Regions from separate parts of the Psychromonas sp. psych-6C06 genome, predicted to be linked through region 1. Evidence: predicted binding sites of a transcription regulator. Region 1 holds the regulator's gene; each other region holds the start of a gene.

Region 1 (3,757 bases):
TCCCAGAAGATGCCTCTTCGACAGAAGTTCAGCAGTATATTCAGGCATTATTGCAAGATAAGATCTATATTGGAAAAAATGAGATATTATCACAGGGGGGCGCCATTGCATTATTAGGCCCTACTGGCGTAGGAAAAACCACTACTATTGCTAAACTAGCCGCTCAATTTGCAATGAAATATGGTGCCGACCAAGTCGCTTTAATTACCACTGATACTTATCGAATTGGTGCTCACGAGCAGCTGGCTACTTATGGGAAAATAATGGGGTGTAGTGTCAGGGTTGCAAAAGATGCGGATGAATTATCGGAAATTTTATATCAATTTAGAGAAAAGCGTTTGGTCTTAATTGATACTGCAGGGATGGGCCAGAGAGATATTCGTTTATCGGAGCAGCTTGATACATTGATGCGTAATAGCCGTGTCAATATTCAAAGTTATCTAGTGGTTTCATCGACAGCGCAGCGTCGTGTTGTTGAAGAGGCGATGGCACACTTTAAGCGAATTCCGCTTGCTGGGTGTATATTAACTAAAGTAGATGAAAGTATTGGCCTAGGTGAATTACTAAGTGTCACTATGCAACATGCTTTACCCATTAGTTACGTGACAACTGGGCAACGCGTTCCTGAAGATATTGAGATTGCTAGTGTTGAAAACTTAATAGCGGGTACATTAACCATGATGAATGAGATTTTCGAGCAAGAACAGCATCAATGGTTTAGTACCTTTGACAACGAATAGAATTTTAAATTAACGATTTAGATGAGTGTAATATGATTTCAGACCAAGCAAGTGGTTTAAGAAGAATGAAAAACAATCAGGTGAAAGTGGTGGCTATCACCGGTGGTAAAGGTGGTGTTGGTAAAACTAACGTAACACTTAACATGGCTGTTTCTCTTGCTCAACGCGGTAAACGCGTCATGGTACTTGATGCCGATTTAGGGCTTGCCAATGTCGATGTATTGTTAGGAATTCGAGTCACCAAAAATTTATCGCATGTATTATCTGGTGAGTGTACATTAGATGAGGTAATTGTTGAGGGCCCAGAAGGGGTGATGATTATCCCTGCCACATCAGGTACACAATCAATGGTTGAATTAACCGATGTTGAGCATGCTGGCCTTATTCAAGCTTTCAGTGCCTTGCAGACACCGATTGATATGCTTTTAATTGATACCGCAGCAGGTATCTCAAATATGGTAGTCAGCTTCGCACAAGCAGCACAAGACGTGGTAATGGTGGTATGTGATGAGCCAACTTCGATTACTGATGCTTATGCACTGATTAAAATACTCAGTAAACAAAATGGTGTTTACAAATTTAAGATTGTGGCCAACATGGTACGTAGCTTGCGAGAAGGTCAAGATCTGTTCACTAAGTTGACTCGTGTAACCGATCGGTTCTTAGATGCGTCATTAGAGCTCGTAGCTTGTATTCCGTTTGATGGTAATGTCCGTCAAGCTGTACGGAAGCAAAAAGTGGTCGTACAGGCTTTTCCTAAAACCCCTGCTTCACTGGCATTTAAAGCGCTTGCTAATAGAGCTTGTGATTGGCCAATTCCACATCAGCCAGGAGGGCACTTAGAATTCTTTATCGAAAAATTATTACTTAATAATGTAGATGAGCAATTATAGGTGATTAAAACCAAGGGCTATTACAATAATACTTCTGATCTCATTGAGCGTCATAGCGATTTAGTGCAGAAAATAGCCTATCATTTAATGGCAAGGTTACCAGCTAGTGTATTAGTTGATGACCTTATTCAATCCGGCATGATAGGTTTATTGGAAGCAGCTAGGAATTTTGATGCTAGTAAAGGAGCTAGCTTTGAAACTTTTGCTGGCATTCGAATTCGTGGTGCTATGCTTGATGAAATGCGCCGTGGAGATTGGGTTCCACGATCTGTTCATAAAAATAGCCGTAGTATTGCAAATGCTATTTCAGAAGTTGAAAAACGTACTGGACGTGATGCTAAAGAAGCAGAAGTTGCCGCCGAACTATCATTAACACTACCTGAATATCAGCATATGCTTCGTGATGTTAACTGTGCCAAGCTTATTGCTTATGAAGATATAGCGGGAGCAGATGAAGGGTTATCTAATGAGCCTGTCAGTCACGACTGTACTTTTAATGAAGTGAGTGAAGCACAATTCTCAGATAAATTAGTGTCAATGATCAAAGAACTACCCGAGCGAGAAGCATTAGTATTATCACTCTATTATGACGAAGAGCTAAACCTTAAAGAGATAGGTTTAGTACTTGATGTCAGTGAGTCAAGGGTTAGCCAAATTCATTCACAAGCACTACATCGTTTAAAAGCAAAAGCTCAAACAGCTTAGATAATACGCAAAATAGATGTTTTGATAAGAGATGAGTCACACTTGGCTCAAGAAGAAAAAAAATAACAATTTATAATTGTGCCTTTTTTGAATATTTACTTATATTTATTTCAAGTAGATAAAAACAAAATTCAGTTTTTACTTAGGGGAACGTTTTGGATAGAAATATGAAAGTGTTAATTGTTGATGACTTTTCAACAATGCGAAGAATAATCAAGAACTTATTAAGAGATCTTGGTTTTACAAATACCTTTGAGGCTGATGATGGTAATACTGCCTTGCCGATGCTTAAAGAGGGGGATTTCGAATTTGTGGTAACGGATTGGAATATGCCTATTATGCAAGGGATTGATCTATTAAAAGAGATTCGCAAAGACCCTAAATTAAAGCATCTTCCAGTGTTAATGGTGACTGCTGAAGCTAAGCGAGAACAGATTATCGAAGCAGCACAAGCCGGCGTAAATGGTTATATTGTTAAACCCTTCACTGCAGGCACGTTAAAAGAGAAGCTAGATAAAGTATTTGAACGCTTAGGCTAGAAGGAGTACATGATGGCCGATCAAAACGTGCCACTACTCTCATTATCACAAGCTAAAGCGTTAGTTGCTCACTTGGAAGCTAATGAGATAAGTGAAGCAAATGAAATCGTTGAAAATGCCTACGATACCACATCAAGTGACGGTAAAGTTTTTGATAAAGTAGGTGAGCTAACACGTGAACTTCACGATACTTTGCTTAGTTTTCAGAATGATACCCGACTAATCGATATGGCGGGACATGATATTCCCGATGCAAAACACCGTTTAAATTATGTTATCGAGATGACTGACAAGGCCGCGAATAAAACCATGGATGCAGTCGATAATTGTTTACCCATTGCTGATAAGTTAATTACCGATCTTGAGAATGTGAAGCCTAATTGGCAAAGCCTGATGAAACGTGATCTGGCATTAGGGGACTTTAAAAAACTCTGCCATCAAATCGATGGTCTAATTAGTGATTCATCATTAAGTGCAGAGAACCTGCGTAGTTCATTAACCGATATTTTAATGGCTCAAGATTTTCAAGATTTAACTGGGCAGATGATAAGACGGGTCATTGAACTTGTGCAAGAGATTGAGTTAAAGCTTGTTGGCATTTTAAAAGTGTGTAGTTCTGATGAACAAGCGGTTGACACAACACTAGAAAATGAAAGTGTTAAGAAAGATATTGAAGCGGAAGGCCCAATCATGAACGCAGAAGAGCGTGATGATGTAGTCAATGGGCAGGATGATGTTGATGATTTACTTTCTAGCTTAGGATTTTAAGGAAACGGAAAATGACATTTGAAGTAGATGAAGAGATTCTGCAGGACTTTTTAGTTGAAGCAGGAGAGATTTTAGAATTGCTATCTGAGCAATTGGTTGAATTGGAAAATAA
Region 2 (3,757 bases), on a different contig from region 1:
TGGCATGAGTCATGGCCATGATTTTGTCAATGTAGAGTTAAACATCGCCAAAAATTTCAGTCAATATTTAAAAAAAAGTACAGTTAAGCAACTTATTTATCTTGGTTCTTTGCAACCTACAAAGGCGCACTCAGAGCATTTTATTGCCCGTAAACAGACCGGCGATATTTTAAGATCAAGCCAAACAACGGTTATCGAATTGAGAGCAGGTATTATTGTTGGTCCTGGCTCAGCGGCCTTTGAAGTGATGCGAGACTTCGTTTTTCACCTCCCTTTACTAATAACCCCTAAATGGATCAACTCGCATAACTCCCCTATTGCACTTGAGAATATTCTTTATTACCTAACTGAATTGTTAAGCTTTACTCCCCAAGAACATCAAATTATGGATGTGGCAGGTCCTAAATTGATGACATATCAGCAACAGATTCAAGTTATTGCAAAATTAACTAAACAAAAAGTCATTATTGTACCGTTATCACTTTTAACACCCAAAATTGCTTCATACTGGTTTAAAATTATTACTTCCGTCCCAACAAATATTGCAAAGGCACTGGTAAGTGGTTTGCAATATGATCTCACCGCGAATGCGAAGCAGTTACAAGATCTAATACCACAAAAATTATTGTCTTTTGAAGAAGCAGTTAGCAACACTTTAAAGAATGAGATCAACATCATTGATACGCAGACATGGGGAGTTGATGGTGATGCTCGATCGCGCTGGCAACCCAGCTATGGGTATTATGCAAAACAAGCAGGTTACACACTAAAAACAGAGATTAGTTCAGCTTCATTATGGCAACAGATTCAATTGATCGGCACAGAGCAAGGCTACTTTTTTGCCAATATTTTGTGGCGAATAAGGGAGCTTATGGATTGTGCAGTCGGGGGAGATGCCTTAAAACGCTACCGTCGTCATCCCAAAACCCTTTCCTTAGGAGATACGATTGATTCATGGAAAGTGATCGCATTAAAAGAACAACACGTATTGTCTTTATTATTAGGAATGAAAGCACCAGGTCTTGGCCGACTTGAATTTATTATTGAAGACAAAGGCGATTATCGGTTACTAGATATACGCGCTTGGTGGCATCCTGCAGGGTTTTCAGGGCTGTTGTATTGGTATGCTTTAATGCCAGCACATCTTTTTATTTTTAAAGGTATGGCCAAAGCGATTCAGAAAAAGTGTCGACATAATAAAACCCAGATTAACTAGGAGTAACTGATGCTTATTTTTTACATCTTATGTGGTTGTTTTGTATTTGCACTATCCGGCTTGATAATGCACTTCAATCGATTAGCAATTTATCGCAGACGAATCATTCGACATTTAGCTCAAGGTAGTGAGCAAAGCCCTTTTGTTCTCTCAGAAAAACAGGAGAAAAAAATAAAGCATTGCTTCAGTATTGGCAAGCCTATTCAGAAGTGTATTGAAGAATTATAGTGTTTAGCGTTAACGTCAATATCTATCAAATATAATTTACTTTTAGCGGTTTTTCACTAAGCTTCAACGCCTCATACTTAGCCATGAGAGCATGATCAACTCCTTTCGCACTAGGTTGCCTCTCTCTCTCCTCTCCTGCGTGCTTTAAACGCGTTTGAGATAAGAATGAAAGGTTATCTGTTATGTCTGGCTCAATATCACTTTTTTGATAACGTGATAAAATAGCCTCGTTGTTAAGCATATATTGCAAACGTACATCGCACAGGGAGCTTCTCTGAATAGCTAAACTTAATTTTTCAGCTTGTTTTAATGAGATACCTTCATTAATCAAGGGTTGCTGGGGAGCTAGATTGAGCGAATCGCGCAGTTCGACTTGGGAAAGTGATGCCTGTGTGGCTTTTGGAATATCAAATTGAGAAAAGTCACGCGCGTCATCCGAAAGCAGGCTCAATAACAGATTAAATTTGTCACGCGTCCCATTAGCTAACGCAACATTTAGTTGCTTACCTAATTGCCACTCGTTTACAACTAACCCTGCTTCTATCTGTTCACTTTTCATTCAAAAACCATCAATTACCCTAGACAATAAAAGTTATCGGCAAGAAACTGATTTTATTTACTGTTTTTTTAAATTTTCTCTTCACAAGCTCCTTTATTCTGATATTATGCATCGCGAAATGACGGAGGGGTTCCCGAGTGGCCAAAGGGAGCAGATTGTAAATCTGCCGCGAAAGCTTCGGTGGTTCGAATCCACCCCCCTCCACCATTCACCTTTCTTAGTTAGACACATCTCAAAAACTTCATCGCACATCAAAATAAACAAACATTAACTTTCCTTTGCGTGATGCTTTAACCTAAACTTTGTGCACCTAATTTATTTAAAGAGCACCAATGTTTAGCTACAAAAATAAACGTATTCTAATCGTCGATGATCAAAAGCCTTTTCATGTCATGCTGAAAACGATGCTCACGAATCAAGGTGCAAAAAACATTAGTTTTGCAGACAGTGCTGAGCATGCTGCTAAACTTGCGCATCGTCGTGAGTTCGATATCTACTTAATCGACTATAACCTTGGCTCAGGAAAAAATGGTTCTCAACTGTTGGACTACCTTCGTTACAACCAATTAATCCCAAGTAGTGCACTGTGTTTTATTATCACTGGTGACAATAATAAAGGCATGGTACTTACCGCCATTGAAAAAGCGCCCGATGACTATTTGATGAAACCTTTCTCGCAAACTCAGCTTTTTAATCGATTAAGCAAAGCTGCCGATAAAAAGTTAGCATTATCGGGAATATTCGAAGCGATTTCAGAAAAAAAATATAAGCATGCAATAACGTTGTGCGAGAGTAAAATTAAGAACGATAAAAAATATCAAAGCGTATGTAAAAGCTTATTAGCCGATATTTTTATTAGCAGCGAAGATTATGAAGCGGCTGAAAAGTTACTTAAAAAGATGGTTGAGAAGCGCCCTTTAGTTCGCGCAAGCATAACATTAGGTAAAGTTTATTGTCTGCAACGTAAATATAGTGAGTCAATTAAGATCTTAAAAGAGGTTATCTTTAATAACCCATTACAAATGGAAGCCTATCAATGGCTTTCCCGCGCTTATAAAGGGGCAGGAGAACTCAGCAAAGCGTTAAACATTTTAACTCATGCGGCAAACATGACTCACCACAGCATTGAAAAACATCAAGAGGTCGCATTACTCGCCAAAGAGATTGATGAGCATAAAGTGATGCTTAATAGCTACCAATCGATTTTACAACTCAGTCGTAACTCGTTTTACCCTGATCCTTGTCACCTTGCGAATTATATTCGCAGTATTCTTAACTATGCGAATGCTCAGGATGAGATGAGCGAAAGGAAAGAGATTTTAAAACAAGTTAATTCAACGCTTTACCAAAGTCGCTTTGAAGAGGGAAGAAACAAAAGTTTTGACTTTAATAGTTTTGATGAAATTTGTCAGGCCAAAGTATTTTTTTCTCAAGGAGAGCCACTTAAAGCGAAACGGCGTATTTTAAATACGCTAGAAAAAAATGAATCTGGCGTTGAAGAGTTAGATAATACTTTTTTATATGAAAGTTTATTTTCACTACTTGATATTGGTGAATTTGAATATGCTGAGCCCTACCTTGAAGAGTTAGAACAACGTGACATTATCGACCCTACTACGCAGGTTGCAATCAGTGAACAAACTGGCGAGATACTTGAGAAACGTATGAATAACTTTAAGGTTCATAATAAACTGGGTATTCAAGCATTTAGTGCAAAAAATTATGAAAGTGCTTTAAACCACTTTAATCAAGCG
Region 3 (3,757 bases), on a different contig from region 1:
GAGAAAAGTGCATTATTAAAAAGTAGCCAAGCTCGTTTATTAAATAGCGATAAAGGTTATCAAGTTGCTGAGCAGAATGCTGATAAAAATACGCGAATTATTACTTATAAAGTTAAGTTACCCAATAACAGCTTGCAAAAGCGTGCCAGTAAATACGCGTCTTTTGCTGAGCAAGAAAGTAAAAAAAATAATATCCCGGCGCCATTAATAATGGCTATCATGCATTCTGAATCTGCTTTTAATCCGCGCGCAAAATCAGCTGTACCAGCTTATGGGTTAATGCAAATAGTACCTCGCACTGCAGGTCATGACGTTAATAAATTGGTGCGTAATATTGACCGTCCAATGCAAGTTAAGGATCTTTATGTACCAGCAATAAACGTAGAAACAGGCAGTGCTTACCTTAACATTTTAGATAAGCGTTATTTGAAAGCGATTAATAATGAGCAGAGCCGTTTATATTGTACCATTGCAGCTTACAACACCGGCGCGGGTAATGTCGCACGTGTATTTAATAAGGACGGTACTCGCAATATTAATAAGGCGGCTAAAGTTATTAATCAACTCACCCCTGATGAGGTTTATCAGCAGCTATTAGCGAAGTTACCCTATGACGAAACCAAACATTATTTAGAGCGTGTTTATACGCGTATTGCACTCTATGACGCTACAATTTAACCTTGATAAAGCATCGCTTGTAAGTTTTTAATGATTTGCGCTGTCGCCCCCCAAATAAGGTGGTTTTGATAGGGGATACAATGTGTGAAGCGGCGTGTTTTGTTGTCGCTAATAGGTTGTTTATAACTATTACTCCGATCTAAAAAGTGGGTAAAAGGAGCTTCAAATACGGTACTTACTTCTTGTAAGTCCACATTAAGGGTAAAGCGTTGGTCGATAAACGCGACATAGGGAAAAATTTCAAACCCGGTAACTGTTTTTAATGGCGCTAACTCTCCAATAATGTTTATATGATCCGGTTTTATACCAATCTCTTCATTAGTTTCTCTGATCGCTGTCTGTTGTAAGTTTTTATCAAACCTTTCATATTTTCCGCCAGGAAAACTAATTTGTCCGGGGTGATGGCGAAGATGCCTCGCTCGCTCAGTAAAAATAACGTTTAACCCATGTCGGCGTTCAACTAAACCAATTAATACAGCTGCCTTTCTATGTGTCTTAATTGTTTCTGAGGGATCTAATTGTGGTAAGGAAGCACTTAATAAAAAGCGTGTTAAGAAAGTTGCTTTATCCATAATATGTTGATTAACCTCTGGCGCACGTAAGACAGTTTATTGAACAGTATCATTAAAATATACACTAGGGTTTGTTGATCTTTCGAATTTATTTTCGCAACAAATGCTGCTCTTTAGATCAACGCTACACGCTTTGCTTTTGCTCTTTGTAATTATGTCATACAGTACACAACATAAAACTAAAAGCCGTTTTCTGAGCTATTAGACCTTAAATCTGATTTCTTCTCCCGTGTAAAAATAAAATAAAATAATTAAAGTTCTTAAAGTGTTCGCCGATAGTTTATCTATACCCTCATAGGAATCGCTGTTATGTCAAATTCTGTTGTCACGAATACATCGTCGTTGTTTGCGCAACGTATGCTAAGTCGTAATCAAGGAATGAATAACGAAGCGATGCAAAGGCTGTCATCTGGATTACGCATTAACAGTGCCAAAGACGATGCGGCAGGTTTGGCGATATCAACAGGAATGACGGCCAATATTAATGGGTACAATCAAGCTGTACGTAACGCAAATGATGGCGTTTCGGCATTACAAACTGCAGATGGTGCAATGTCCTCTGTCACTGATGCGTTACAGCGAATGCGGGAGCTTTCTGTACAAGCTGCGAACGGCACTAATTCCAATGAAAACCGGTCTGCAATTCAAGCTGAGATTGCGCAATTAAGTAAAGAGATTAACAACATTGCTGAAACCACGGAGTTTAATGAAGTAAAACTATTCCAGCGTGGTGCATTAACACCCGAATTTGATGTCGATAAACAAGCTGTGGTTGATGGTTTATTTTCCTCTTGGTTTGCCAATTCCGAAAAACGAATTTTTGAGCAATTTGGTATTCAAGGGGATGGCGCCACCTTAAAAATTGAACTTTCTGACATTAGCGACCCTGATGTGCTTGCTTCAGTGAGTGGTACGCCAAATGCGACGACCGGGAAAATTGATAACCAAATATTAACCATTGATATGAGCGACTTTGAAAAAGGGATTGCTGATGATGGTGGTAATGCTCCTTTTTACAGCGATCGTATTGTTGCGCATGAAATGGTACATGCTGTAATGGGGCGGTCAATGAACATGGCTGCGTTACCCGAATGGTTTTCAGAGGGTATAGCTGAAATGATTCACGGTGCTGATTCTCGTGTATTTAATGATCTCGTGGCTGCCGATGGTGATGATAGTAACCACTTTGATAGTGCCGATTTTACAACCCTTGCAAATGAACTAACGACGACATGGTCAGGAAGTAGCGCACAGTATAGCGCGGGCTATAGTGCTGTTCGTTATTTACATGATGATATAAAGAGCCTCGGTGGTGAGGGTATAAAGGATGTCATGCTTTATCTCAGTGATAATGTAGATTCTGGGGCAACGCTAGATGATGCAATCACCTATCTGAATGGCCAAGGATTAACTTCTTTTAGCAGTGAAGTTAATTTTACCAGTACTTTTACCGGTGGAGCTGGTGCGACGTTTATGCAAAACAGCTTTAATTTTGGTAATGAGGATACCGGTGCGATTGGTGGCGCTGATGTCGATGGTGAAATGGCCCTAGATGGTCGCGCTGTTATTGCTGATGATAAATACCTTACACTTACTCCAATGAGCGGATTTGAAGTTGATCTACCCACAAAAGGGAAGTTTAATGACCCGCTATTAACTGCGCAATATAACTTACAGGTTGGTGCAAATAGCGGAGAGTCAATCACTGTTTCGTTATCACGTATTGATAGTCAAGCATTAGGAATAGAAGATCTTGATGTCACAATTGATGCTGGTGATGCAATTGAACGCATTGATAAGGCACTTAATTATATTAGCGATCAACGAGCCAATATTGGAGCTTCGATTAATCGCTTAGATGCGGCCGCTAGTGTGAATGAGCTTAATGCACAATCAACTGCCGGCAGTCGCTCCCGTATTGTAGATGCTGATTTTGCCGCTGAAACGAGTAAGTTAACTAAATCACAAATTTTACAACAGGCTGGCACTAGCATGTTAAGCCAAGCGAATGCCTCTACACAGGCCGTCTTAAGTTTATTGAATTAACCTAACCTTACATTTAAAGTACTCTCTTTTTTCTCACAAAATCACGACATAATTCGACAAAAACGTTGCTTTATAGTAGCGTAGCTTCAATTAATTTTTGAGGGAAAAGATGCGTGTTAATTTCTACCTTACCTGTTCGAGTTTATTACGAAGATACTGATGCTGGTGGCGTTGTTTATTATGCTAATTACATGAAATTTTTTGAGCGAGGGCGCACAGAGTGCTTACGCGAAATAAATGTAGAGCAAGATGAACTACTTGAAAAAGATATCGCCTTTATGGTTAAAAAAGTAGAGATGGACTGCCTTAAATCGGCACGTTTCAACCAACTACTTTCGGTGGAAACAACGGTAGAAAGTTACCGAAAAGCGAGCTTAGTCTTTAAACAACAAATATTTAATGAAAGTAGGGAACTTCTCTGTCAAGCTTCCACTCTAATCGCCTGTGTTAATCTACAAAAA
Region 4 (3,757 bases), on a different contig from region 1:
TTGGTAACTTACTACATCGCCATTACTTGCCTTGGTTTTACCAGCAATAAATTCAGTTGTATCAACTGGTGTCGATGTTGGAATTAGCGTTGGTTTAGCTGTTGGAGTAGCTGTTGGAGCTACGGTTGGTGTACCCGTTGGAATAATTACTGGAGTTGGCTCAACAGTATTACTACAATCAGCAACTGTCCAAAACCATGAATTAGCATTTGGCGTTTCCCAACTACCAGGCCCATTTTTGGCAATATAGCAGACACCGTCATAAGAGGTAGTGTCACCGTTTTTGATAACTGTTTTACCCGGAACAAAAGGGGTAACTGTCGTTGAATTTGCAAGTGCAACATGGCTGAACATTGCTAGCGATGAAGAAAATAATGCAATAGATATTGCTTTCTTCGCGGGACTAAATGTAAACATTTAACTCATCCTTGTTAAATAAATTTAAATATATATTTAACTAAGCGAAGAGAAACGATCAATAACGAATAGAAACCAGCAATGGTCACGTTCCCACAGGGGAATGTAAAAATTACCAAATAGTATTATATGTTCATCCTGAGCATTTAATACTATTTTGTCTATATGCTTATCAAGCATTTCCATATGCTTAGTAAATAAATGACAATAACCAATGTAGATTACTTGCTGATGTTTTTATAATCAAGAAAAAGTTATATATCAGCCACTAAAGTTTTATTTTTTAAGCTGTAATGTTATCTAGATTCTGTAATTGTTCGATTATCGATTGGCTATATTTTTGTAAATCACTTGAATCTTGCTCGGGCATTAACCAACCAAGTAGATCGGTAAGGTGCTCTTCGATAGCAAATGGTTTAGCATGCTCATAGGCTTTTGTTAATTCATCATTAACGGGTAAAAACTGCTGTGCAATTTCTTTACCAGGCATGACTTGTTGATATTCTTTGATAGAAGCGACAGTTTCTGTGCGTTGCAAGTCCATTGAGAAAGCGGCTAAATGAGTAGGATCCATTGAAATCGTTTTGGCTTTTTCAAAAGCATCATCTAAGTTACCTGAAAAAAATAGATCACTTACGTTTTGTAGATTCCCCATCAATTCATTAACAGCTTGTTGTTCATCATCATTCAGTTCACCATTGATTTCAATAGTAAATGCTGCTTGAAACTCACTTTTATTTGAAGTTGCAAAGCTACCAATACCATTTTTCATATTCATTACAGAAGCACTTTGTTGCTTATAATCAGAATTAAAAGTGATCTTAATTTCATCCCCCTCTTTAGTGGTGATGCTGTAGCTCGCATCTTTACTTAAACTATAATGGCTTCCTTCACGATAATTTCCAGCAAGCATTGGCGAATCTTCATTTTCTGAAAACAGATCATCATTAAGCTTTTTCAGACCCTCTTTAAGTAAACCTTCGGTCTCTTTTATACCATTTTTAACATCATTACTTAATAGACCAAGTCCTTTCAACTCTTTTGAGGCATCACCGAGCCCCTCTTTTATTCCTTTTTGGGCATCAGAAAACATTTGCTGTAGTTCACTCTCTGTTGCACCATTATTTTTTGCTTTCGTGATTGCATCCGTAACAAAACCAAGAATATTGTTACTTACACTTTCAAAGTCAAAATTGTTTTCATTATTTTTTTCAGTTTCGTTCGGTATGCCTAATGCGCTATTGAGGCGGTCATTGATGATATTGGTCGCTACATTTTTTTTATCAATGTGGGTAGTACGATTATCTTTAACATCGGCATCAGATTGTTGCGCGCCTTTAGCGTGTTGATTAAACAAGGCTAAAGGCTGAAAATTTGAAAGTTCAACCTTCATATATTTCTCCAATAAAGGGGTACACCTAGAGGTTATCGGCAGCATTTAAAATTTATTAAGCATTTAAAATAAAAATGCTTATATTAAAAGCTGATAAAAATGACTCAAATAATAAATTAATGACCGTCAACGGTGTCTACGAGTTAAACACCATAATATGCATCGGACAATGGTGCAACATTACAATCACTAATGTAATCACGTGACGTTAACCAGTCTTTAAACGCACTCCGATCTGAATCAGTGGCGCTAATATAACGCCCGTAGCTACTAACATAAATGACAAAACGATGCGAACCACCAGCCCCACCTAATATAAGGTTCCTAGATTCAACAAATTCGACGAGCTCTGAAAAAAAGCCATCAAACACACTTTCATCAACTTCAGTAAACGTGAATGAGACTTCAAATCCTAAAACTGCATACTTACCGACATATAGCTTTTTATTTAATCGATTACTTCTTTTTATGTGATTCGTTGTTTTCATAGATACTCCAGTATTTAATTACGTCACCATTGTATATGTTACACGGCCAACAAAGCATAAAAAATCACTGTAAAGTATCAATTTTTACTAGTGAACACTTCGCGACAAAAAACAAAACAAAACAAAACAAAACCAAGATCATACCAAGAATAAAAATAAACTGACTTTATTTTTATTTGTGATCTTAACTTATTAAGTAATAGTACTTATGCTTTTCTAATGAATATTTATTTAGTCAGTCTTTTACTTTGCCTGTATTCACTGCAAATTTTTGCAGGTGCTCTTCCTGAGTCTCGCATAATTGATTTTAAAAATAGCAACATGCAAACTATCAAGCACCGACATATGTTAACCAACACTGGAATTTTAGTCGAAGACGGTGATATTAATAAAAAAAACCCATTATCAGAGCGGATCCTGTCAATTTTTTACAAAAATACGGCCAATAAAAATGTGTGTAAAGATATCCCTTTCAGCACAGATGTTGCTATTGGTAGCTGCAGTGGTGTGTTAATAAAAGACAATATACTAGCTACCGCTGGGCATTGTGTAGATGAAAACATCGCCAAGAAAATCTGGTTTTTTAATTACCAACAAACGGACGACCTCTCTTTTAAGCAAGGCTATAAAGTAAAGCGCGTTATTTTTCGCGACTTTAGCATCATAAAATCAGGTTATTCCGTTGAAAGAAATAAAATTAATCGTCAACGACAACAGATTGGCATAGGCCCTCTCCCACCTGATATGTTCGATTATACGAGTTACCGTGATATTGCTCTGTTAGAATTAGCAAAACCGGTGGTAGGCCTTCTGCCATTTAAAATTAATTTCAGACCATTCTTTAGCGGGAGAAAAGTTATTTCTGTAGGCCCCCCTTTGGGCTTGTCATTAAAACAAAATAGTACGGGATCCCTTAAATCTATTACAACCACCAACTACATGACGACAAATATACAAACACAGCAAGGGAACTCGGGGGGACCACTGTTTGATTATGAAACAGGTGATCTTATTGCAATCACGGTAAATCGTGGTTTAACTTCTGTATTTGGTCTACAAAGAGATAAACGCTGCTATGGCTTTAAGAGTAAAACAACCGAAAAAGAGAGCATATCCCACTTAAGCGGACACATGACGATCACTCAGGTTAAAAAATATATCTTTGATACTAAAGATTAGGTTACATTTTTAAACCATTTTTTATATAGAAACCCTTGTACTAAATCAGCTCCTATCTGCTTAGCAAATTGTAAGTCTTGCTCTGTTTCTACCCCTTCTAAAATTACTTTTTTCCCTGTTTCATGTGCATAAGTTATCATTGCATTAACCAGTGGCATGAAGTTTTTACTGTGGCGTTTTTCAATGACGTATTTATCTAATTTAATGTAATCAACCATCTGTACAACAGACGTTGATAACATTGACTGTGGATTAAAAAGATCATCAATAGCGGTATTAA

The links. The regulator FliA, encoded in region 1, starts transcription of late flagellar genes. The targets are predictions, from matches to a motif close to CTAAAGNTNNNNNNNNNNNNGCCGATA.
Positions count from the first base shown of each region.
Region 2: a site for FliA is predicted at 2,038-2,064, ahead of CW745_RS01345 (VC2046/SO_2500 family protein). Genes of this name have one in related genera too.
Region 3: a site for FliA is predicted at 1,502-1,528, ahead of CW745_RS16560 (flagellinolysin). Genes of this name have one in related genera too.
Region 4: a site for FliA is predicted at 1,844-1,870, ahead of CW745_RS14135 (DUF5610 domain-containing protein). Genes of this name have one in related genera too.

Region 1 covers NZ_PIZM01000002.1:577,267-581,023, reverse strand. The annotation lists gene flhF (flagellar biosynthesis protein FlhF) at 1-740, shown strand, start outside; gene CW745_RS05775 (MinD/ParA family protein) at 773-1,633, shown strand; gene CW745_RS05770 (RNA polymerase sigma factor FliA) at 1,634-2,338, shown strand; gene cheY (chemotaxis response regulator CheY) at 2,494-2,877, shown strand; gene CW745_RS05760 (protein phosphatase CheZ) at 2,890-3,645, shown strand; gene CW745_RS05755 (chemotaxis protein CheA) at 3,657-3,757, shown strand, end outside.
Region 2 covers NZ_PIZM01000001.1:306,454-310,210, reverse strand. The annotation lists gene CW745_RS01355 (DUF2867 domain-containing protein) at 1-1,216, shown strand, start outside; gene CW745_RS01345 (VC2046/SO_2500 family protein) at 1,470-2,003, opposite strand; tRNA gene CW745_RS01340 (tRNA-Tyr) at 2,127-2,210, shown strand; gene CW745_RS01335 (response regulator) at 2,336-3,757, shown strand, end outside.
Region 3 covers NZ_PIZM01000001.1:138,252-142,008, forward strand. The annotation lists gene CW745_RS00575 (transglycosylase SLT domain-containing protein) at 1-678, shown strand, start outside; gene CW745_RS00580 (CoA pyrophosphatase) at 675-1,250, opposite strand; gene CW745_RS16560 (flagellinolysin) at 1,560-3,296, shown strand; gene ybgC (tol-pal system-associated acyl-CoA thioesterase) at 3,410-3,757, shown strand, end outside.
Region 4 covers NZ_PIZM01000010.1:107,074-110,830, forward strand. The annotation lists gene CW745_RS14130 (chitinase) at 1-417, opposite strand, end outside; gene CW745_RS14135 (DUF5610 domain-containing protein) at 701-1,810, opposite strand; gene CW745_RS14140 (50S ribosome-binding protein YggL) at 1,954-2,298, opposite strand; gene CW745_RS14145 (serine protease) at 2,518-3,477, shown strand; gene CW745_RS14150 (EAL domain-containing protein) at 3,474-3,757, opposite strand, start outside.